2 regions of the Aeribacillus composti genome follow, and region 1 is predicted to be linked to the other one. Evidence: a T-box and tRNA genes for the amino acid it is inferred to sense, from the RefSeq annotation. Region 1 holds a T-box; the other holds one or more tRNA genes.
The links. The T-box of region 1 lies ahead of thrS (threonine--tRNA ligase). A T-box ahead of a tRNA ligase gene usually reads a tRNA of that ligase, here a tRNA-Thr.

Region 1 (12,185 bases):
GGGATTGTTTACGGAATCAGCGATTACGGATTGTCGCAAAACTTAGGAATTACCCGAAAAGAAGCTGGTGAATTTATTAAAAAATATTTTGAAATTTATAAAGGCGTTAAAGAATATATGGATGGCATAATCCAAGAGGCGAAGCAAAAAGGCTATGTAACGACACTAATGCAGCGTCGGAGATATATTCCGGAAATTACGAGCAGAAATTTCAATATCAGAAGCTTCGCCGAGCGAACAGCCATGAATACTCCGATTCAAGGAAGTGCAGCGGATATTATCAAAAAAGCGATGATCGATATGGCGCAAGAAATTGAAAAACGAAATTTGCAAACGAGACTGCTGCTTCAAGTTCATGACGAATTGGTGTTTGAAGCGCCAAAGGATGAAATTGAAATTTTAGAAAAGCTTGTTCCGGAAGTAATGGAAAATGCCATTCAGCTAAAAGTGCCGTTAAAGGTTGATTATTCTTACGGTTCTACGTGGTATGAAGCGAAATAATTTGAAAAAGGCGGAAAGGGAAGCTCCCCCGCCTTTTTCGAGTGTAGATAAGGGGTGAACATAATGCCTGAGCTTCCTGAAGTAGAAACGATTCGAAAAACATTAAGGGAGCTTGTCATAGGAAAAGTCATCGATGAAGTTATCGTATCATGGCCGAAAATCATCAAACGTCCCGAAGACGCAGAGCAGTTTTGCCGCGTTTTGAGAGGGGAAACAATCAATGAAATCGGAAGAAGAGGGAAATTTTTAAAATTTTATTTAGATCGATATGTTCTTGTATCACATTTACGAATGGAAGGAAGATATGGACTGTATCCAAAAATAAAGCCCATTGAACCTCACACACATGTCATTTTTCGCTTTCAAGATGAAACGGAATTAAGATATCGGGATGTTCGCAAATTTGGCACTATGCATCTGTATCAAAAGGGCGAGGAGGAGAAGCATCCTCCTTTGTCCCAGTTAGGGATGGAGCCTTTTTCGGAACAATTTACTGCTGAAAGACTTATGAGCAAGCTTCAGTCTACCTCTAGAAACATCAAGACGGTTTTGCTTGACCAAAAAATAGTGGCGGGATTAGGAAACATTTACGTTGATGAAGTATTGTTTCGATCAGGCATTCATCCGGAGCGGCTGGCAAAAGATTTGACAGCGGAAAAAGTGAAAATATTGCATCGGGAAATTATTCAAACGCTGAAGGAAGCAGTTGAAAAAGGAGGAAGTACTGTCCGATCCTACGTCAATTCACAAGGGCAAATCGGGATGTTTCAACTGGACTTATTTGTCTATGCAAGAGAAAAAGAACAATGTAAAATTTGCGGAAGCCCTATCCAAAAAATAAAAATTGGGGGAAGAGGCACACATTTTTGTTCATCTTGCCAAGTGTAGAAAGATTTATGCCACCTTCTGAAGCGAACACATTTTAGGCGGTTTTCATATTACTATGTTAGCAATAAAAGGAAAGAAGGGGCATTTGATAAAATGACGGAAATCGGATCGGTTTTAATATTGGCGTTGGCAGTCAGTCTTGATAGTTTTTCTGTTGGCTTAGCGTTCGGTTTGCGTAAAGTAAAAATTCCAATTAAATCGATTATCACTATTTCATGCTGTTCGGCGATTGTGTTGCTCGCTGCGATGATGGCCGGACAAATAGCTCAAAGTGTTCTTCCTCCCTATTTTACGGATAGGCTTGGCGGAGCTATTTTCATTTTGCTTGGCATGTTTGTGTTATATTCCTTTTTCCGCAACAATGAATCAGAGGATGAGAAAGATGAGGAAAAGAGTGAAAAAACGATTTTAAATATGGAATTAAAATCGTTAGGCATTGTCATTCATATATTGAAAAAGCCTGCTGCAGTTGATATGGATCGATCTGGCGAGATTACAGGCGTGGAAGCTTTGCTGCTTGGAATCGCTCTTTCGCTCGATTCATTCGGAGCAGGAATCGGTGCGGCTTTAGCAGGGTATGAACCTTTTTTAACAGCTATTTTCGTCACTTGTATGAGCACGATGTTTGTTTATATTGGAATGAAATCCGGCCGATTTGCTTCATCCTATTCGTTTTTTGAAAAGTTTTCATTTATCCCGGGTTTATTATTAATAATGATCGGTGTTTGGGCCATGTAAGGATAAAGGAGAATGATGATATGACAATGATTATTGGATTAACTGGAGGCATAGCAAGCGGAAAAAGCACTGTGTCTGAAATGCTTAAAAAAAGAGGCATTCCAGTTATTGACGCAGATCTAATTGCAAGAGAAGTGGTAGAAGTCGGCAAAAAAGCATATACAGAGATTGTAAATGCTTTCGGAAAGGAAATATTAAACGAAGACTTAACGATCAACCGAGCTCGATTAGGCTCCATTGTATTTCAAAACGAAGATAAGCGGGAGAAGCTAAACAGTATTGTACATCCTGAGGTCAGGCTGGAAATGAAAAGGCGACAGGAACAATTGATCTCAGAAGGTGCGAAAGCAGTAGTTCTCGATATTCCCCTTCTATTTGAAAGCAATTTGAAGCATTTAGTGGATAAAGTGATTGTTGTTTATACGGAAGAAAAAAATCAACTGGAACGATTAATGAAAAGGAATAATTTTTCGAAGGAAGAAGCTTTATCACGCATCAATGCACAAATGCCTTTGAAAGAAAAAGTAAAATTTGCCGATGCAGTGATCAATAATGATGGAACATTAGAAGAAACGGAACAGCAATTGGAAAACATTCTCATGAATTGGGGAATTGGTTAATCCGCTCGTGAATAGAGCGGTTTTTTTATTTTTAGTATATATTTTTTAAGAAACGATTAAAATAATTGTTTCGTTATTTTATAAATATGATATACTAATTAACAGAATAGGAGATAAAAAGTGTAACATAATGCCGGAAGGGGATATTCACATGAGTGCTAAGGTTGCCATTAACGGTTTCGGCCGAATTGGCCGAATGGTATTCAGAAAAGCAATTTTAGAAGGAGATTTGAATATCGTAGCAATCAATGCAAGCTATCCAGCAGAAACATTGGCTCATTTAATTAAATACGATACAAACCATGGGAAATTTGAAGGAGAAGTCATTCCAAAAGAAGATCATTTAATTGTAAATGGCCATAAAGTGCTTCTTTTGAACAATCGAAATCCTATTGAACTTCCCTGGAAAGATCTAGATGTGGACATAGTGATTGAAGCGACAGGAAAATTCAACTCCCGTGAAAAAGCGATGATGCATGTTGAGGCAGGGGCGAAGAAAGTTATTTTAACAGCACCTGGAAAAAATGAAGATGTAACGATTGTTATCGGTGTAAACGAAGAACAATATGATCCTGACAACCATGTCATTATTTCGAATGCTTCTTGCACAACAAACTGTCTAGCGCCTGTTGCAAAAGTTCTTGATGAACAGTTTGGCATTGAATATGGTTTAATGACTACTGTCCACGCATATACGAACGATCAAAGAAATATTGATAATCCGCATAAAGATTTAAGAAGAGCGCGAGCGTGCGCCCAATCAATCATTCCGACAACTACCGGTGCAGCAAAAGCGATCGGTTTAGTTTTACCGCAATTAAAAGGAAAATTGCACGGTCTTGCATTAAGAGTGCCTACACCAAACGTCTCCCTCGTAGACTTTGTTGTAGATCTAAAACGCGATGTGACCGTTGAAGAGGTAAATGAAGCGTTTATCCAAGCTTCTCAAGGAAAGCTGAAGGGGATATTAGATTTTTCTTCAGAACCGCTCGTATCAGTTGACTACAACACAAACCCGCACTCTGCTATTGTCGACGGTTTAACGACAATGGTTATGGGAACAAGAAAGGTAAAAGTGCTTGCATGGTATGATAATGAATGGGGCTACTCTTGCCGCGTTGTGGATTTAGCAAAACTTGTAGCAAGCAAATTGAATAAATTGGCCGCAGCTGTATAAAATGATGGGAGGGTTGATCTTTACAAAGATTGACCCTCTTCTTCTTTTTGTTTGGATACTTTTTTCAGCGCAAAATTTTTGACAAAGTATGTTGCAAAAACAAATCAAACCATATATACTATTTTTCGTGAACTTCTTAAACGCAAGGTAATGTGGCTACTTAAAGGGTTAGGACCTCTTTGGACTAACTTTCCCCCGTGGTAGTTAAACATACCAGAGTGCGAAGAATTCATAAAAATTTATAAAGGGGGATCCATGGCTATGGAAACAATGGGACGTCACGTTATCTCTGAGCTGTGGGGATGCGACTTTGATAAGTTGAATGACTTGGAATTTATTGAAAAAACGTTTGTAAATGCAGCATTAAAATCAGGTGCTGAAATCCGGGAGGTTGCGTTTCATAAGTTTGCGCCTCAAGGTGTAAGCGGAGTTGTGATCATTTCAGAGTCACACCTAACAATTCATAGTTTTCCAGAGCATGGATATGCTAGCATTGATGTGTACACTTGCGGTGATTTAAATCCAAATATTGCAGCGGATTACATTTCTGAAGCTTTAGGTGCTCAAACGCGCGAAAATATTGAAATTCCTCGCGGTATGGGTCCTGTTCAAATTAAACAGGGTCAAGCAAAAGCACTTTAAAGTGAAAACAGAATAAAATTTGAATGGAAATGCAAAGAGGTGTCAGCTTTTTACTGCACCTCTTTTTATATTATAATTAAGAATAATATTTCATATTGAATGGTATTTAGAGGCATCTTATTTGCGGCCTCAAAGTACCGAGTTATTCTCCCCCCCCTGCAAAGCCGTTATGAAAAAGAGGCTTTGATGTTTTTAAAATCATTCATTGTAGTGATGCAAAAATAAAAAAGCTTTTATTGGCATGGCTGCCATCACTGTTTGGCGGTTCGAACATCATTTGATTGGACCGGACTGACAGAAATCCATTTCATTCAGTCGAATTATCTATAACAAAAATACAAGAACTTGAAAGTTTCTTGTCTGATCCAATGCTATTTAATAAGATGTAGGTAGAGCTTTTTTGATTTAGTTAAAAAGATTGGAGCTGGTGATATGAAATGCCCTTCCTGCCACCATTTTGGAACACGTGTTTTAGATTCGCGTCCAGTCGATGAAGGGAGATCAATTCGGAGGCGAAGGGAATGTGAGGAATGTCAATATCGGTTCACAACGTTTGAAAAAGTGGAAGAAATTCCGCTCATCGTTGTGAAAAAGGAAGGAACACGAGAAGAGTTCAGCAGGGAAAAAGTTTTGCGCGGGATGATTAAAGCTTGTGAGAAAAGACCGGTTTCTTTAAAAAAATTGGAAGATGCTGCGCATGATATTGAAAAAGAACTAAGAAATCTAGGTACATCGGAAATATCAAGCGAAACGATCGGCGAAATGGTGATGGACAGACTAGCCGAAATTGATGAAGTCGCATACGTTCGATTTGCTTCTGTTTACAGGCAATTTAAAGATATAAATGTCTTTATTGAGGAATTGAAAGAACTGATCAAAAAAGAACGTTCATAAAGAGCTGCGAGATTATGACATGCTATTTGGGAAGGTTTTGAAAAAATGATTGGACATCATCACTGGAAAGAGCTGCTGCCTGTTGATCGCTACGTTGTGAAATGTACGAGCAGTTTGATTCATGAATTTGACCGAAAAGTTCTTACATTACTGTACCAGCCCTTAATCGGGCCAAGAACGTTAAACTTATACATGACGCTTTGGAGCGAGCTTGAACAAAACCGTCTTTGGGGGACGGAATCGACCCACCATTTTTTAATGGCTGTTACTCAATCCCCATTAAATGAAATTTATCATGACCGTTTGAAATTAGAAGGAATAGGTCTTTTAAAAACATACCTTGTCGATGAAAGCGAACCGAAAAAATATATTTATGAACTTCAACGACCTCTTTCCCCCAAACAATTTTTTTATGATGGAATGTTGAACATATATTTATATAACAGAGTTGGAAAAACGGTGTACCAAAGATTGAAAAGCTATTTTTCCGATAAATCGGTTGATAGCAACGCCAAAGATGTGACAAGATCATTTCATGAAGTATACCAATCGATCCACCCATCTGAGCTTTCAGCCAATATTGCAATGGAACCTGAGGAAAACGATCAGGAGCTTTTTGATCATGCGCCTGGGAAACCGATTTCGATTCAAAACCAGTCCTTTGATTTTCAATTGTTTTATGCCGGTTTATCAGAGCATATTGTGCCCAAAAAAGCGATCACGCCTGCGGTTAAGGAAGCTGTTGAGAAATTAGCATATGTTTATGGAATTGATCCAATTGAAATGAAAAATCTGGTCATCCGTTCTTTGGATCATGATGAGCAAATTAATTTAGACGAGCTGCGAAAATGGGCGAGGGATTGGTATAAGCTGAATCACGGTAACCGTCTTCCAGAGCTTGTTGATAGGCTTCAGCCTTTGAATCAGCGGGTGAAAGACGAAGAAATTGAACAGTCAAAAGATAAGGAATTAATTCGACAGCTTGAATCCATCTCTCCAAGACAGTTTCTAAAAGATATTTCAGGCGGGATTGAACCGTCCGCAGCGGATTTGAAAATTATTGAAGATGTCATGTTTCAGCAAAAGCTGCTTCCCGGAGTTGTCAATGTTTTAATTTATTATGTCCTGCTAAAAACAAATATGAGATTGTCAAGAGCGTATGTTGAGAAAATTGCCAGCCACTGGGCTCGATTAGGAATTAAAACTGTGAAGGATGCAGTGGATGTGGCGAAAAAAGAACATAAGAAATATTTAACCTGGGCGGAAACAAAGGATAAGAAGACTGACAGCAAAAAAATCGTTCGAAAAGAAAAACTCCCTTCATGGCTTTTGGAAAACGAAAATCAACAGGTAGAAAACATCGATCCGGAAGCGTTTGAAAAAGAAAAACAAAAGCTGCAGGAGCGGATTAAAAAATATAAAAATAAACAGAAGGACTAGGTGAAAGGAGGGAGGAAGATGGAATCCCTGCAAAATCATTTAAAACAATTCATGAACAGCAAAGGGTTTCGGGAAACGTATTTGAACTTGAAACAGCAAATAAAATCGGACAAAGATGTCAGGTTATTTTTAGAAAAGCATAAAAATCAAATCGATGAACATATGATTGACCGCAGCTTAGGCAAACTGTATGAATTTGTAACGCAGAGCAAGTTTTGCCGTGAATGCCGAAATTTAGATGAGTGCAAAAATATTTTAAAAGGATATCACCCTACATTAATTATTGAAAGAAAAACAATCGACCTGAAATATGATAAATGCCCGAGAAAAGAAGCATATGATGCTCGAAAAAAACAAGAATCGCTCATTAAATGCATGTATGTACCAAAGGAAATCCTCAATGCACACCTTGAGGATATTGATTTAAACGAACCGAACCGTCTGAAGGCAGTGTCTCTCGTGCAAGATTTTGTTGAGCAATACGGTCAGAATGATCGGTTAAAAGGATTGTATTTATACGGTTCCTTCGGCGTGGGAAAGACATTTATTCTTGGAGCGATCGCGAATGAGCTGGCGGAAAAAGGCGTTCCTTCCATGCTTGTATATGTTCCGGAGTTTGTCAGGGAGTTAAAAAGCGCTCTTCAAGATCATTCACTGAATGAAAAGATTGATGCGGTAAAAAAAATTCCGGTATTAATGCTTGATGATATTGGTGCTGAATCGATGTCGAGCTGGATGAGAGACGACATTTTAGGCTCGATTCTCCAATTCCGCATGCTTGAAAATTTACCGACCTTTTTTACATCCAACTTTAATTTTAGCGAATTGGAACACCACCTGACTTATTCACAAAAAGGCGAAATAGAACAGCTAAAGGCAAAAAGAATTATGGAAAGGATTCGTTTTTTGGCCATTCCCGTGGAATTGAAAGGAAAAAATCGCAGACAAGAATAACCGCTGGACAGCAAACACTTCTAAATAATGCCATCCCCCCATATATATAGAAACAGGACTTGCTATATAAAGGGGGGGATCTTTTTTTGCTGGAAATAACTTTTCAAACGGAAAAAGAAGCTTCTTATCTGCATCAATTGCTTAATACAGAGAAGGAAAACTTTGATTTCCAAGCAGCCTTGCTGAACGGCACAGTATTAACATGTGAAACAGATGATTGGGAAACATTTATATCTGATGTGCTCGTACCATCATTTGTTGACTTTTTTCTAAATGTGAAAGAGCCCCGTCTCCTTCTTTTTATAATTGAAAAACAATTTTATTTTGAGGATGAAGATGAAAAACAGCAAATTTTACATATTGCTCAATCGATCTTGGAAGGAGAGCGGGCGGAAATTCCAATGATCAAACATTTTGAGCCGAGAGAAAACTTAATTATTTCTGCTTTAACGAATTTCCTTCGGCCAAACCAATCTTTTTCTATAGAATCATTTATTCAATTCCGCTTGTCTGATTATTTATCAAGACTTTCGGAATATGTCGGTCTCTCCATTGAAGAGTATAAAATGGAGCAGGAATACCAAAATTTTATTCAAAGCTTGCGGGAATATGTTCTCAATAAAAAACCGAAATTATCAACGATTCATATTTTGCATGATACTTCCTTTCAAGTGTTTAATGAAAAGTTCATCGAAATAAAAGAGCTGGAATTGAAAAAGTGGATTGATCGGGAATTTATTTATCGCCACCCGATGTATATTGATTCCCATTTGCTGGCCCCGCTTGTATCCATTGCTCCTTTAGAAATTTATATATACTCCGATCAACAGGAGGAAGCAATGATTCAAACGATCCAAAACATCTTTCAGGAACGGGTTCGATTTTTTTCAAGGGCTAGCTTTCAAAAACGATAAGTTTCTTTCAGTACTCCTTGATTTTTGGTGGCGAATCAGTCTATAATACGGTTGAAATCATTCATCACGAAAAGGTTATGATGAGGACACGGGAGTATTATCACAGTTCAAAGAGAGGGAAGGCACAGGCTGAAACCTTCCTAACTCGTGTAATGCTCTTACCACCTCTAAACTTCAGCTGTGAACGGCTTTTGCCAAGTAATAGCTGGCGGATTGCTCCGTTATCAAAATGAGCCGCTCAAAGTTTTGAGCGGGAACTAGGGTGGAACCACGGGTTTTACATACAACACTCGTCCCTTCTTTTAGGGACGGGTGTTTATTTTTGCAAGAAAAAACAAAGGAGGAAAGAAGATGAAAGAAGCCATTAAAATTACTTTTCCAGACGGTTCTGTAAAAGAATTTCCGTACGGAACAACAACGGAAGAAATCGCTGCATCCATCAGCCCTGGATTAAAGAAAAAAGCCATTGCAGGTAAAATAAATGGAAAGCTTATTGACTTAAAAACCCCGATTGAACAAGACGGCCATATTGAAATTTTGACGCCTGATACAAAAGAAGCGTTAGAAATTTTACGACATAGTACAGCACATTTAATGGCGCAAGCGATTAAACGGCTTTACCCAAATGTAAAATTGGGAGTTGGGCCCGTCATTGAAAACGGTTTTTATTATGATATCGATATGGATGAAGCGATCTCTCACGAAGATTTGCCTAAAATCGAAAAAGAAATGAAAAAAATTGTCGGCGAAAATTTGCCGGTTATTCGTAAAGAAGTAAGCCGCGATGAAGCAAAAAAAATGTATGAGGAAATCGGCGACCATTTAAAGCTTGAGCTTATCGATGATATTCCGGAAGGCGAAATCATTTCCATATATGAGCAAGGAGAATTTTTCGATCTATGCCGAGGAGTCCACGTTCCTTCTACCGGAAAAATAAAGGAATTTAAATTGCTCAGCGTAGCCGGCGCCTACTGGCGTGGAGACAGCAAAAACAAAATGCTTCAACGCATATACGGTACAGCATTTTTTACAAAAGAAGAGCTTAAAGAACATCTCCGCATGCTTGAAGAAGCGAAAGAGCGGGATCATCGCAAGCTTGGAAAAGAATTAAACCTGTTTACCACTTCTCAAAAGGTTGGACAAGGCTTGCCGCTTTGGCTGCCAAAAGGTGCAACTATCCGCCGGATTATCGAACGCTATATTGTTGATAAAGAAATTAAACTCGGATACCAGCATGTATACACACCTGTTCTCGGCAGCGTCGATCTTTATAAAGCTTCCGGCCATTGGGACCATTATCAAGATGATATGTTTCCGCCAATGAAGATGGATAACGAAGAGCTTGTATTGCGTCCGATGAACTGCCCGCATCATATGATGATTTACAAAAATGAAATTCACAGCTATCGGGAATTGCCGATCCGCATTGCAGAACTTGGAACAATGCACAGATACGAAATGTCAGGGGCATTGACAGGGCTGCAGCGTGTTCGCGGGATGACGTTGAACGATGCGCATATTTTCGTGCGGCCGGATCAAATTAAAGACGAATTCATCCGAGTTGTCCGCCTTATTGAAGAGGTATACGAGGATTTTGGTATAAAAGATTATTCGTTCCGATTATCTTACCGCGATCCTGAGGATAAAGAAAAATATTATGATGATGATGAAATGTGGGAAAAGGCCCAGTCGATGCTGAAAGCCGCAATGGACGAACTCGGGCTGGATTATTATGAAGCGGAAGGTGAAGCGGCATTTTACGGACCGAAATTGGATGTACAAGTGCGGACGGCTTTAGGAAAAGATGAAACATTATCGACTGTTCAGCTAGATTTTCTCCTTCCGGAACGGCTTGATTTAACATATGTTGGCGAAGACGGCAAACATCATCGGCCAGTTGTTATTCACCGCGGAGTTGTTTCAACGATGGAACGGTTTGTTGCCTTCTTAATTGAGGAATATAAAGGCGCCTTCCCAACTTGGCTTGCACCTGTGCAAGTGAAAGTCATCCCTGTTTCGCCGGAAGTGCATCTTGATTATGCCAAAACAGTAGAACAGCGTCTTCAGCAAGAAGGCTTGCGTGTTGAAGTCGATATTCGGGATGAAAAAATCGGCTATAAAATTCGTGAGGCACAAATGCAAAAAATCCCGTACATGGTCGTTGTCGGTGATCAAGAAGCAGAAAATGAGACGGTCAATGTCAGAAAGTATGGAGAACAAAAATCAGAATCCATGCCGCTGGAGACATTTGCTGTATCTGTTGGAAAAGAAGGGAGAAAATAAGGAAATCGGCGTTTGCTGATTTCCTTTTTTTGAAACATAAGCGAGGGGTGTACGGATGGAAATAGTAGGAATTGATGCAGGGGGAAGTTTATTAAAAATTGCTTATGTTGAACATGGGCGATATCGGTATAAATGGTTTCCAATTGATGAAATGGATCAAGCTCTTTCTTGGATGAAGAGATTGAAGCCGGCTGCCCGCTATAGAATAACAGGAGGCAGAGCTGCAAAAGTAAAAGAAAAATTGACCGGAGCTGATGTGACCTTTATTCCAGAATTTGATTCAGTTTGTATAGGAACAAGAGAGCTTTTAGTAAAAGAAGGAAAGGAGCCAAAGAGCGATTTTTTAATCGTCAGCATCGGAACGGGAACATCTTTTTTCCTTATGAAGGGCGAGCGTTATGAGCGTCTGCTTGGTAGCGGTATCGGCGGCGGTGTTATTTCCGGTTTAAGCCGGCTCATTTTGCAGGAGAGCAATTTTTATCAAATCGTTGATTTGGCGAAAAAAGGTGATCGAAGCCATGTTGATTTGTTGGTAAAAGATTTGTATGGAGAAGAGGCTCCTCCAATTTTAGGAGATTTAACCGCTGCTAATTTTGGCAATCCGGATTTATCGAGAGCACGGAAAAAAGATGCTGCTGCAGCGTTATTTCAATTGATTGGTGAAACGATCGTTCTTTTGGCAAAGCAATGTGCCGAGCTTCATCAAGTGGACACGTGTGTCTATGTTGGAGCTGCAATTTCGCAAAACCCTCCATTACAACAAATCATCCAAAGCTTTGATTCCATGACAGGTCTGCAAAGCATATTTTTATCAAACGGTTCTTTTACCGGAGCATTGGGAGCTATTTTATATCAATAAAGTTTAAAACAATGGAGGAATTATTTTTCTTCAAGCTCAGAAATATTTACAACCGTACGTTCTTTAAACGGACCTCTTACATGAACGGTTGCTGTTTTTCCATCTTCATTTAGCTGATCAATCCAAACGGAAGCTCCGTTATAGAGAACTTCAATATCAGCCGGCGAGGATAAAATTTGTTTTACGCGGTTTGCATCCATTTCGATCACTCCAATAGTTATATGATATATTGATTATCATGTCCACTCCATTCCGATTTATGTATGTTCATTCAA
Region 2 (12,185 bases), 1.9 Mb from region 1:
AGGGGCTTATTCGTATAATAGGCCCCTTGTCATTTTAGAAAAAGCGCAAGGCTAAGAGGCGGTGTTTATCATGTTAAAAAAATTTATATTACAGACGAGCCGGCGTGATGAAATGATTGACATTACAATGTCAATTCAACAGTTTGTACATGAATCAGCCGTTTCAGAAGGGATAGTTGTGGTATACTGTCCGCACACGACAGCAGGCATTACGATCAATGAAAATGCTGATCCTGACGTAAAGCGGGATATGATTCGCCGTTTCGATGAGCTGTACCCATGGGAGAATCCGCTTGACCGGCATTTTGAAGGGAATACTGCTGCTCATATGAAAGCAAGTACTGTCGGAGCATCCCAGCACGTTATCATCTTGGAAGGAAATTTGCTGCTTGGGACATGGCAAGGCATTTATTTTTGCGAGTTTGACGGACCTAGAAAACGGACATATTATGCAAAAATTTTAAAAGGATAGGTTTTAGTTAAAATGTATAAAAAGTTTGCCCGATTCTAGCCGAAATTCGTTTATTTTTATTTTCACGAATATAGTTTTGATAAGTTGATAGGTACTTGTAATTCGGTCTTGTAACTTGATCTTTTAAATAAGCCGATTCAACCGCTTGTCTTTTTCGATATCGATTTAACGTTTCGATGACGCCTTTTGCATCACGAATTCCGATTCCGTGACCGTAATACAGATTATTGCCGAGATGAATCGCATTTACCCCCCGCCACTGTGGTGTTTCCGGGTTAAAATCCGGGTTGTTGAAATAAACGCAGTCTCCTGGGACAAAATCAGTCGTAACGGTCGTTCGGACTCCGAGGTCTTTGTCGTAATGCCAGTCATATAAAACAAGATCTGCAAATAAATAATTAAAAGCTTTTTCTCCTATTGAATCAAGAGCAGCTTTATAGAACACAATGACTATAGCTGTTGCACATTCAAATGCATATTTATTTCCATTTATAAAAATGTCCTCTATTCCTTTTGCCGGAGTCACATCTTTTTTTAACAAAAACGCCCCTTTACTGCTCAGCTGCCAGAAGCGATCATGACAGTATGAATTTTCAAATGTCGCAAATTGCGCTTTGCTTTTTAAAAGGTCGAGCGAAGCTTCGATCGTTTTTCTCCTGAATAAAATTTCAAACTTTAATTCATTTAAGGATTCATAGCGATAAACTTTGTGGCTGTTTGCCATCCAATCAATAATTTCCCGATCTTTTGCATCTGAAAAAAATTCTTTTAATTCATTAGCTGTAATAGGCCTATTTTGAATTGCAATCATTTATCGTTCCCCCCTCTGTAGCCATCGTATGATTTTGATAAGTAATTGGTCCATGTAAATTCTGATATATCTTTGAAAAGAGCGTTACCGCATCAACTTTTTTACAGGAGAAAAACCTCTTATGAAATTTCGTCATTTGTATAAATTTATACTTGTATTGGAAAAATCATCACGCTATAATATTGTCTGTGACAAATGAAAAACGGGGCATTAGCTCAGTTGGGAGAGCGTCGTGCTGGCAGCGCGAAGGTCAGGGGTTCGAGCCCCCTATGCTCCATTTAAAAAACCCTTGTTGACCAAGGGTTTTATTATTTCTTCATAAAAAATGAGTTTTTTGTGATAATATTCGTCTTCAATGAAAAGATGAAGGAAAAAGCTTTTCCGTAAAGATTGTATAAATCTACTGATTGAATTTATAAATATATTTTGTGATAAAAAAAGTTTGTAAAAAATGCAAATATAAATCCGAGTGGAAACGAAAAAATGACGGACCAACCGTTCACTTTTCCGTTTTCTTCGCTTATTCTTATAGCTTCTTTATATCCATATGCAAAATGGAAAATGGATAAAAAATAAGCAATAATTAAGAAAGCCAGATCCATTTTTATCCCTCCCGCTTTTGTCTCTCTAAATTTTATATATTCATGCTTGTCCATTTTTAATACAAAAAAATAAATGCTATGGCTGCATCAGCATTCTGCTTTTATTTGTACTTGGCTGCATCGCGTCTTTTTTTAAGTTGAGGAAACTATTGTTTCGATCGATAAATTGCTTCACAGTGTCATGTTTCAATCCGGTGAAATCGTGTTTATGAAAACGGTGATGCTGACAAATGCTTGACATCGATTTTCCTTTGGCTCGTTAGATAGAAATTTTAGCGGATCACAAACAGTAAGAGGTGCTTAACAATGCGTTTGTTTGTGGTAAAATATGTTCTAACAGATAATTATTTGAATGAGTATGCTTTCGTCTACTAAATCAATTTTTGTCTAACGACTATCAAAAATAAATCTTTTTTTATAAAAATTTATATTGCAATTAGTGGTTAATGGTGATAGAATATCAAATGTCGTTAAGATCAATGAGACATTAGTCATGAATAAAAAATTACTTTTTAAAAAAACTCTTGACATTTTGCTCTGAATAGTTGTATATTGAAAAAGTCGCTGTAAAAATACAGCGGAAAATGATCTTTGAAAACTGAACAAAACGAAAAGCGTGCCTGTTGATTCTGACAAGAGCATTTGGTGACAAACTTTTTTTGGAGAGTTTGATCCTGGCTCAGGACGAACGCTGGCGGCGTGCCTAATACATGCAAGTCGAGCGGACCGAAGGGAGCTTGCTCCTTTAGGTTAGCGGCGGACGGGTGAGTAACACGTGGGCAACCTGCCCTGCAGACTGGGATAACTTCGGGAAACCGGAGCTAATACCGGATAACACCGAAAACCGCATGGTTTTCGGTTGAAAGGCGGCTTTTAGCTGTCACTGCAGGATGGGCCCGCGGCGCATTAGCTAGTTGGTGAGGTAATGGCTCACCAAGGCGACGATGCGTAGCCGACCTGAGAGGGTGACCGGCCACACTGGGACTGAGACACGGCCCAGACTCCTACGGGAGGCAGCAGTAGGGAATCTTCCGCAATGGACGAAAGTCTGACGGAGCAACGCCGCGTGAGCGAAGAAGGTCTTCGGATCGTAAAGCTCTGTTGTCAGGGAAGAACAAGTACCGTTCGAACAGGGCGGTACCTTGACGGTACCTGACGAGGAAGCCACGGCTAACTACGTGCCAGCAGCCGCGGTAATACGTAGGTGGCAAGCGTTGTCCGGAATTATTGGGCGTAAAGCGCGCGCAGGCGGTTCCTTAAGTCTGATGTGAAATCTCGCGGCTCAACCGCGAGCGGCCATTGGAAACTGGGGAACTTGAGTGCAGGAGAGGGGAGCGGAATTCCACGTGTAGCGGTGAAATGCGTAGAGATGTGGAGGAACACCAGTGGCGAAGGCGGCTCTCTGGCCTGTAACTGACGCTGAGGCGCGAAAGCGTGGGGAGCGAACAGGATTAGATACCCTGGTAGTCCACGCCGTAAACGATGAGTGCTAAGTGTTAGAGGGTATCCACCCTTTAGTGCTGCAGCAAACGCATTAAGCACTCCGCCTGGGGAGTACGGCCGCAAGGCTGAAACTCAAAGGAATTGACGGGGACCCGCACAAGCGGTGGAGCATGTGGTTTAATTCGAAGCAACGCGAAGAACCTTACCAGGTCTTGACATCCCCTGACAACCCTAGAGATAGGGCGTTCCCCTTTCGGGGACAGGGTGACAGGTGGTGCATGGTTGTCGTCAGCTCGTGTCGTGAGATGTTGGGTTAAGTCCCGCAACGAGCGCAACCCTTGACCTTAGTTGCCAGCATTCAGTTGGGCACTCTAAGGTGACTGCCGGCTAAAAGTCGGAGGAAGGTGGGGATGACGTCAAATCATCATGCCCCTTATGACCTGGGCTACACACGTGCTACAATGGGTGGTACAAAGGGCAGCGAAACCGCGAGGTGGAGCGAATCCCAAAAAACCACTCTCAGTTCGGATTGCAGGCTGCAACTCGCCTGCATGAAGCCGGAATCGCTAGTAATCGCGGATCAGCATGCCGCGGTGAATACGTTCCCGGGTCTTGTACACACCGCCCGTCACACCACGAGAGTTTGTAACACCCGAAGTCGGTGGGGTAACCCTTACGGGAGCCAGCCGCCGAAGGTGGGACAAATGATTGGGGTGAAGTCGTAACAAGGTAGCCGTATCGGAAGGTGCGGCTGGATCACCTCCTTTCTAAGGATATATACATTGAAATAGGGTACGCTTTTCCGTTTTGTTTAGTTTTGAAGGATCATATCCTTCTTGATTGTTCTTTGAAAACTGGATAACGGAAAGACATTCACGAATAGATCGCTCATGTTAGGAAGAAACGGTTAAGTTAGAAAGGGCGCACGGTGGATGCCTTGGCACTAGGAGCCGATGAAGGACGGGACAAACACCGAAATGCTTCGGGGAGCTGTAAGTAAGCGTCGATCCGGAGATGTCCGAATGGGGGAACCCACTGCCCGTAATGGGGCAGTATCCATACCTGAATCCATAGGGTATGGAGGGCAACCCGGGGAACTGAAACATCTAAGTACCCGGAGGAAGAGAAAGCAACAGCGATTCCCTGAGTAGCGGCGAGCGAAACGGGAACAGCCCAAACCAAGAGGCGTGCCTCTTGGGGTTGTAGGACACTCGATTAAGGAGTGACAAAGGAACGGGGTAGACGAAGAGGTCTGGAAAGGCCCGTCAGAGAAGGTAACAACCCTGTAGTCGAAACTCCGTTCCCTCCCGAGTGGATCCTGAGTACGGCGGGACACGTGAAATCCCGTCGGAAGCAGGGAGGACCATCTCCCAAGGCTAAATACTCCCTAGTGACCGATAGTGAACCAGTACCGTGAGGGAAAGGTGAAAAGCACCCCGGGAGGGGAGTGAAAGAGAACCTGAAACCGTGTGCCTACAAGTAGTCAGAGCCCGTTAACGGGTGATGGCGTGCCTTTTGTAGAATGAACCGGCGAGTTGCGATTTCGTGCAAGGTTAAGCCGAAAGGCGGAGCCGCAGCGAAAGCGAGTCTGAAGAGGGCGAAATAGTACGAGGTCGCAGACCCGAAACCAGGTGATCTACCCATGTCCAGGGTGAAGGCAAGGTAACACTTGCTGGAGGCCCGAACCCACGCACGTTGAAAAGTGCGGGGATGAGGTGTGGGTAGGGGTGAAATGCCAATCGAACTTGGAGATAGCTGGTTCTCTCCGAAATAGCTTTAGGGCTAGCCTCAAGGGAAGAGTCTTGGAGGTAGAGCACTGATTGGACGAGGGGCCCCCATCGGGTTACCGAATTCAGTCAAACTCCGAATGCCAATGACTTATCCTTGGGAGTCAGACTGCGAGTGATAAGATCCGTGGTCAAAAGGGAAACAGCCCAGACCGCCAGCTAAGGTCCCAAAGTATACGTTAAGTGGAAAAGGATGTGGAGCTGCTTAGACAACCAGGATGTTGGCTTAGAAGCAGCCACCATTTAAAGAGTGCGTAATAGCTCACTGGTCGAGTGGCTCTGCGCCGAAAATGTACCGGGGCTAAACGTATCACCGAAGCTGCGGGTTGACACCGTTGGTGTCAGCGGTAGGAGAGCGTTCTAAGGGCATCGAAGCCGGACCGGAAGGACCGGTGGAGCGCTTAGAAGTGAGAATGCCGGTATGAGTAGCGAAAGAGGGGTGAGAATCCCCTCCGCCGAAAGCCTAAGGTTTCCTGAGGAAGGCTCGTCCGCTCAGGGTTAGTCGGGACCTAAGCCGAGGCCGAAAGGCGTAGGTGATGGACAACAGGTTGATATTCCTGTACCACCTCCTCACCGTTTGAGCAATGGGGGGACGCAGGAGGATAGGGCAAGCGCGCGGCTGGATGTGCGCGTCCAAGCAGTTAGGCTGGCAAGCAGGCAAATCCGCTTGCCGGAAGGCTGAGCTGTGATGGCGAGGGAAAGGAAGTACCGAAGTTCCCGATTCCACACTGCCAAGAAAAGCCTCTAGCGAGGTGAGAGGTGCCCGTACCGCAAACCGACACAGGTAGGCGAGGAGAGAATCCTAAGGTGAGCGAGAGAACTCTCGTTAAGGAACTCGGCAAAATGACCCCGTAACTTCGGGAGAAGGGGTGCTCATCAAGGTGATAAGCCATGATGAGCCGCAGTGAAAAGGCCCAGGCGACTGTTTAGCAAAAACACAGGTCTCTGCGAAACCGTAAGGTGAAGTATAGGGGCTGACGCCTGCCCGGTGCTGGAAGGTTAAGGGGAGCGCTTAGCGAAAAGCGAAGGTGCGAACCGAAGCCCCAGTAAACGGCGGCCGTAACTATAACGGTCCTAAGGTAGCGAAATTCCTTGTCGGGTAAGTTCCGACCCGCACGAAAGGCGTAACGATCTGGGCACTGTCTCAACGAGAGACTCGGTGAAATTATAGTACCTGTGAAGATGCAGGTTACCCGCGACAGGACGGAAAGACCCCGTGGAGCTTTACTGCAGCCTGATATTGAATGTGGGTACAGCTTGTACAGGATAGGTAGGAGCCAGAGACGCGTGAGCGCCAGCTTGCGCTGAGGCGACGGTGGGATACTACCCTGGCTGTACTGACATTCTAACCCGCGCCCCTGATCGGGGCGGGAGACAGTGTCAGGTGGGCAGTTTGACTGGGGCGGTCGCCTCCTAAAAGGTAACGGAGGCGCCCAAAGGTTCCCTCAGAATGGTTGGAAATCATTCGGAGAGTGCAAAGGCAGAAGGGAGCTTGACTGCGAGACCTACAAGTCGAGCAGGGACGAAAGTCGGGCTTAGTGATCCGGTGGTTCCGCATGGAAGGGCCATCGCTCAACGGATAAAAGCTACCCCGGGGATAACAGGCTGATCTCCCCCAAGAGTCCACATCGACGGGGAGGTTTGGCACCTCGATGTCGGCTCATCGCATCCTGGGGCTGTAGTCGGTCCCAAGGGTTGGGCTGTTCGCCCATTAAAGCGGTACGCGAGCTGGGTTCAGAACGTCGTGAGACAGTTCGGTCCCTATCCGTCGCGGGCGCAGGAAATTTGAGAGGAGCTGTCCTTAGTACGAGAGGACCGGGATGGACGCACCGCTGGTGTACCAGTTGTCCCGCCAGGGGCATCGCTGGGTAGCTATGTGCGGAAGGGATAAGCGCTGAAAGCATCTAAGCGTGAAGCCCCCCTCAAGATGAGATTTCCCATCGCTCGAAGCGAGTAAGATCCCTTGAAGATGACGAGGTAGATAGGTCCGAGGTGGAAGCGTGGTGACACGTGGAGCTGACGGATACTAATCGATCGAGGACTTAACCAAGAAAGAGCATCTATTCGTGAAGGAACCGTTATCTAGTTTTGAAAGAATTATGGACTTTTATTTACTTTGCATATGTCCTCTGGTGATTTTTGAATTGGAGGATTAGCTCAGCTGGGAGAGCACTTGCCTTACAAGCAAGGGGTCGGCGGTTCGATCCCGTCATCCTCCACCATACAGTATATCGATTCAGCTCAATTGGCAAAGCACGGTCGAGATATCGTCTTTCATGCTGCTTCATCGTACCAATTGAACTTTTCCTTGGACAAGATTTCTAAGATTGGAACGACGATCAAATGAAGCAAGACTGATTATTGATTGTTGTATTCATCATGCCGGTGTAGCTCAATTGGCAGAGCAACTGAATCGTAATCAGTAGGTTGGGGGTTCGATTCCTCTCGCCGGCATCATTAAAGGTGTTGCATATTGAGCAGGAACTTTTAGATTAGTCGTCAGAGAAACGAGCAATGCTTCGACGAACAATCAGAGAGTTGTCCCGACGCATCCAACATCCTCGAAAAGACTGGCAGAGGAAGGGACATCTGACAAATGAAAAATGGATTAGGAGAAAAAAATTTTTTATGAGCCATTAGCTCAGTCGGTAGAGCATCTGACTTTTAATCAGAGGGTCGGAGGTTCGAATCCTCCATGGCTCACCATTTTGACGCGGGTGTGGCGGAATTGGCAGACGCACTAGACTTAGGATCTAGCGCCTTACGGCGTGGGGGTTCAAGTCCCTCCACCCGCATAATACGCGGAAGTAGTTCAGTGGTAGAACACCACCTTGCCAAGGTGGGGGTCGCGGGTTCGAATCCCGTCTTCCGCTTTTCTCTGCCGGGGTGGCGGAATTGGCAGACGCACAGGACTTAAAATCCTGCGGTAGGTGACTACCGTACCGGTTCAAGTCCGGTCCTCGGCACCATATTTGCGCCCGTAGCTCAATTGGATAGAGCGTTTGACTACGGATCAAAAGGTTAGGGGTTCGACTCCTCTCGGGCGCGCCATATCGGGAAGTAGCTCAGCTTGGTAGAGCACATGGTTTGGGACCATGGGGTCGCAGGTTCGAATCCTGTCTTCCCGACCAGGGAATTTAAAGGGGCCTTAGCTCAGCTGGGAGAGCGCCTGCTTTGCACGCAGGAGGTCAGCGGTTCGATCCCGCTAGGCTCCATATTTAATTTGGCGGTGTAGCTCAGCTGGCTAGAGCGTACGGTTCATACCCGTGAGGTCGGGGGTTCGATCCCCTCCACCGCCATTTTTCGGACCTTTAGCTCAGCTGGTCAGAGCAGACGGCTCATAACCGTCCGGTCGCAGGTTCGAATCCTGCAAGGTCCACCATCTTTATTATATGGAGGAGTACCCAAGTCTGGCTGAAGGGGTCGGTCTTGAAAACCGAGAGGCGGGTCAAACCGCGCGGGGGTTCGAATCCCTCCTCCTCCGTCATTATTATCGCGGGGTGGAGCAGTCCGGTAGCTCGTCGGGCTCATAACCCGAAGGTCGCAGGTTCAAATCCTGCCCCCGCAACCAATGGTCCCGTAGTGTAGCGGTTAACATGCCTGCCTGTCACGCAGGAGATCGCGGGTTCGATTCCCGTCGGGACCGCCATTAATTATTGATTCAACAGCTGTAGGAGGAATTTTTCAAGTACAGCAGGTTGTGTCAATGAATTCTTTCTTTAATGATGGATTGTACATAATTTTTTATCGGAGTTTTACGGCTCGGTAGCTCAGTCGGTAGAGCAAAGGACTGAAAATCCTTGTGTCGGCGGTTCGATTCCGTCCCGAGCCATTGTTTTATTAATTGCGGCGACTGTGGCGAAGTGGTTAACGCACCAGATTGTGGCTCTGGCATTCGTGGGTTCGATTCCCATCAGTCGCCCCATTTGCCTATAGTAGAGATAGATAATATGGCATTGAAAATAAGTATTTATTTCTATTATCAGCTTATTATGCGGGTGTAGTTTAGTGGTAAAACCTCAGCCACGAGCAACACTTCAATGAATAATCTGCGAGTTGCCTCGACGCATTTACATCCTCGAACAATGCTGGAAGAGGAAGAGGCATGGAAAATGCGTGTTTATCATTTAAATAGAAAAATAAATATTTTCGTGCGGGTGTAGTTTAGTGGTAAAACCTCAGCCTTCCAAGCTGATGTCGTGGGTTCGATTCCCATCACCCGCTTAATATGGGCTTGTAGCTCAGCTGGTTAGAGCGCACGCCTGATAAGCGTGAGGTCGGTGGTTCAAGTCCACTCAGGCCCATTGCTATTTTTTAAGCAGCTTAGTTGGGTAATTGACATTGCTGCAATTGTCAGTCAAAAGCTGTTCTATTTGGCAAAATGCCTTAAATTTTTTTTATATTCCGCAGTAGCTCAGTGGTAGAGCATTCGGCTGTTAACCGAACGGTCGCAGGTTCGAATCCTGCCTGCGGAGTCATTTCGAAATCAAAAAAAGCGTTGCAGTTTGCAACGTTTTTTTTGTCTTCTGTAATTTTAATCATTTTTCGTATATGGTTCTTTTTCTGTTAATGGAAGATCTCCCCATAAAACTGTTAAATCCTCTTCATCAAGCATTTTTTCATATCGTTTATGTTCATGTGACGGATAGACGTTTACGTTTTTTCCCTCAATATCTGTATAAATGAAGTTTTCAATATCTTCAATATATCCAATTTCATCATCGGAATTATACATATCTCCGTACGATAACGGTGGAGTTCTTACATCTTGCGGTGTTTCTGACGTTCCGTATTCGATAACATCTTGAAAATAATCATACGGTTCAGTAACAGCGGTATTTTCATGGTCGATTTGAGAGGATCCGTGAAAAGTCGCATCAAGTATTTCTTCCTCTACAGGTCTTTCATGAGAAATCGTTTGAACTAGAGTATGTTCTTTGCATGTTTTGGCTGTCGGTATGGCTTTGAGACGGTCTTCATCAATTTTTTTTCCGCAGACGGAACAAGTACCGTAAGTACCCTCATGAATTCTTTCTAATGCTTCAACGATCTCTTCATATTCTTTTTCTAAATGTTTATTTAATGCTAAATCTTTTTCTCTTTCATACAGTTCGGTCGCATCGTCTCCGGGGTGATTGTCGTAGCTGGAAAGCTCTCCAGTTGATTCATGGTCCAGCCCTTTTTCCAATTGAAAATGATCGTTATTATCCCAACGTTTTTCAATCTCATTTTTCATGAATATTAATTGCTTTTGAAAATCCTTTAATTTTTTTTCGTCCATGTCCATATGAAAGACACCTTCTTTTTTAGAATCTAAAGCTATTTTGGACGAAAAGGAATAAATTATAACTTTAAAATCATGAAAAAAATTCACCTTTGCAGCCATAAATTTCATCATCATTTTAAAACATGTCAGGAAAGGATTGCTGCTTCCACGCCTTTTTTAACGCTATGCTTTGAAGCTGATGGCACTTGAAAGGCTACCACAACATCATTCGGCTGAGAAACAGGCTGGCTATCCGATAAAGAGGCTGTGACCTATCGAGATGTTTTTTCAGGACAAAATATTTGCTCAGCATATTGAAATTGCGAGTGGATGATACAGAACAAATTTCACAGTAAAGCTTAATAAAAAAACACGATAGTAAACATACTATCGTGTTACTGAGATATGATGGTGCTTATGAGCAAACCTGCAGCAAGCAAAAAGCCTAATAAAGTGTTTGTTTGCGATGTTGCTTTCATGGCCGGCATCATTTCAATAGGCTTTGTTTTGCCGACAAATCGCTTCACCGCCTGAATAGCTTTTGGAATGCTAAGAAAAGCAAGAATAGACCACCATGTGGAATAATCAAAAATGATCATAATAAAAATGAGACAGTAAGAAACAATAAACATAATTGCTAAAAATCGAATTGCATTCTGGCGGCCAAGCAAAATTGCTAATGTTTTTCTTCCGTTTTCCTTATCGCCGTCTAAGTCTCTTATGTTATTCGCAAGCATGATGGCGCCGATCGTGATCGCAATCGGGATCGAATGAATGAAAGCTGTTGAAGTTAGATAACCTGTCTGAATAAAAAAGGAAATAAGGATAATAACGACTCCCATAAATAAACCTGAAGCTAGCTCGCCAAACGGCGTGTAAGCGATTGGATATGGACCTCCAGTATATAAGTATCCTACTGCCATACAAATTGAACCGACTAATGCCAACCACCAGCTTGACTGGAGACAGATGTAAATTCCCAATAGGATAGAGACAACAATACATGTGATTGCTAAATTTAAAACGGTTTGGGGCTTGAAGCCATTTCGGACAATTGCTCCTCCAATTCCGACAGATTCTTCTGTATCAAGACCTCGTTTATAATCGAAATATTCATTAAATAAGTTTGTGGCTGTTTGAATTAACAACGAGGCAGTAAGCATCGTAAGAAAAAGTCCAATATGAATGGGTCCTACTTGCAGTGCCAAAAGAGTTCCGACAATCACGGGGACAAATGCTGCAGTTAATGTATGGGGTCTTAAAAGCATCCACCAAGCCCGAAACCCTCGTTCAGCTTTTATAATGGGTACATTATGTGACTCCGTTTTAGGATGCATAATATGTTCTCTCCTTTATTTCATTCTGAAAACGAAAGCTATTCCCCACAACCTAGTCTAGAAAAATGTCGAAAGAGTGTCAATTGTTTTTCATTGGAATAAATGCTCAAGCCCCATCAAAGAGCTGAGGCAGTTTGTTTGCTTGTTGTTTTGCATTGCGTCATTCTATAATATAGTTGACATAAATTTTGAACAGGTGTATCTTAATATAAGCTATTTTTCGGTTATGGAGGGATCATCTTTGGTTTCAATTCCATGTTCAGATACATTGAGGGATAAAGTTGCGAATGCTGTCAATCATGTCAAAAAATATTCCCATCCAATCATTTTAAGTTATGTATTTGAAATCAAGGAGAAAGATCCGCTCCAGATTTTCTCAAGCTTTCAATCGGCTTATGCAGGGAAAAGATTTTATTGGGCGACACCTGATCGTACATTTATCCTTTGTGGAATTGGTGTTGAGCTCG

Region 2: it has a tRNA-Thr gene. The T-box ahead of thrS (threonine--tRNA ligase) is inferred to sense a tRNA for this amino acid. The anticodon was not compared.

The regions. Positions count from the first base shown of each region.
Region 1 covers NZ_CP134501.1:2,822,789-2,834,973, reverse strand. The annotation lists gene polA (DNA polymerase I) at 1-501, shown strand, start outside; gene mutM (DNA-formamidopyrimidine glycosylase) at 565-1,389, shown strand; gene ytaF (sporulation membrane protein YtaF) at 1,483-2,127, shown strand; gene coaE (dephospho-CoA kinase) at 2,148-2,747, shown strand; gene RI196_RS13800 (glyceraldehyde-3-phosphate dehydrogenase) at 2,899-3,924, shown strand; gene speD (adenosylmethionine decarboxylase) at 4,186-4,566, shown strand; gene nrdR (transcriptional regulator NrdR) at 4,999-5,460, shown strand; gene RI196_RS13785 (replication initiation and membrane attachment family protein) at 5,506-6,900, shown strand; gene dnaI (primosomal protein DnaI) at 6,919-7,854, shown strand; gene ytxC (putative sporulation protein YtxC) at 7,941-8,768, shown strand; T-box leader at 8,837-9,069, shown strand; gene thrS (threonine--tRNA ligase) at 9,120-11,051, shown strand; gene coaW (type II pantothenate kinase) at 11,107-11,910, shown strand; gene RI196_RS13760 (H-type small acid-soluble spore protein) at 11,931-12,110, opposite strand.
Region 2 covers NZ_CP134501.1:924,124-936,308, forward strand. The annotation lists gene RI196_RS04625 (secondary thiamine-phosphate synthase enzyme YjbQ) at 71-472, shown strand; gene RI196_RS04630 (protein-glutamine gamma-glutamyltransferase) at 480-1,283, opposite strand; tRNA gene RI196_RS04635 (tRNA-Ala) at 1,488-1,560, shown strand; gene RI196_RS04640 (hypothetical protein) at 1,697-1,885, opposite strand; rRNA gene RI196_RS04645 (16S ribosomal RNA) at 2,542-4,095, shown strand; rRNA gene RI196_RS04650 (23S ribosomal RNA) at 4,234-7,165, shown strand; tRNA gene RI196_RS04655 (tRNA-Val) at 7,262-7,337, shown strand; tRNA gene RI196_RS04660 (tRNA-Thr) at 7,497-7,569, shown strand; tRNA gene RI196_RS04665 (tRNA-Lys) at 7,746-7,821, shown strand; tRNA gene RI196_RS04670 (tRNA-Leu) at 7,829-7,910, shown strand; tRNA gene RI196_RS04675 (tRNA-Gly) at 7,917-7,988, shown strand; tRNA gene RI196_RS04680 (tRNA-Leu) at 7,996-8,084, shown strand; tRNA gene RI196_RS04685 (tRNA-Arg) at 8,090-8,166, shown strand; tRNA gene RI196_RS04690 (tRNA-Pro) at 8,170-8,246, shown strand; tRNA gene RI196_RS04695 (tRNA-Ala) at 8,258-8,330, shown strand; tRNA gene RI196_RS04700 (tRNA-Met) at 8,341-8,414, shown strand; tRNA gene RI196_RS04705 (tRNA-Ile) at 8,421-8,497, shown strand; tRNA gene RI196_RS04710 (tRNA-Ser) at 8,510-8,599, shown strand; tRNA gene RI196_RS04715 (tRNA-Met) at 8,610-8,686, shown strand; tRNA gene RI196_RS04720 (tRNA-Asp) at 8,689-8,764, shown strand; tRNA gene RI196_RS04725 (tRNA-Phe) at 8,875-8,947, shown strand; tRNA gene RI196_RS04730 (tRNA-His) at 8,965-9,040, shown strand; tRNA gene RI196_RS04735 (tRNA-Gly) at 9,269-9,339, shown strand; tRNA gene RI196_RS04740 (tRNA-Ile) at 9,346-9,419, shown strand; tRNA gene RI196_RS04745 (tRNA-Asn) at 9,519-9,590, shown strand; gene RI196_RS04750 (TraR/DksA C4-type zinc finger protein) at 9,650-10,402, opposite strand; gene RI196_RS04755 (1,4-dihydroxy-2-naphthoate polyprenyltransferase) at 10,777-11,718, opposite strand; gene RI196_RS04760 (isochorismate synthase) at 11,960-12,185, shown strand, end outside.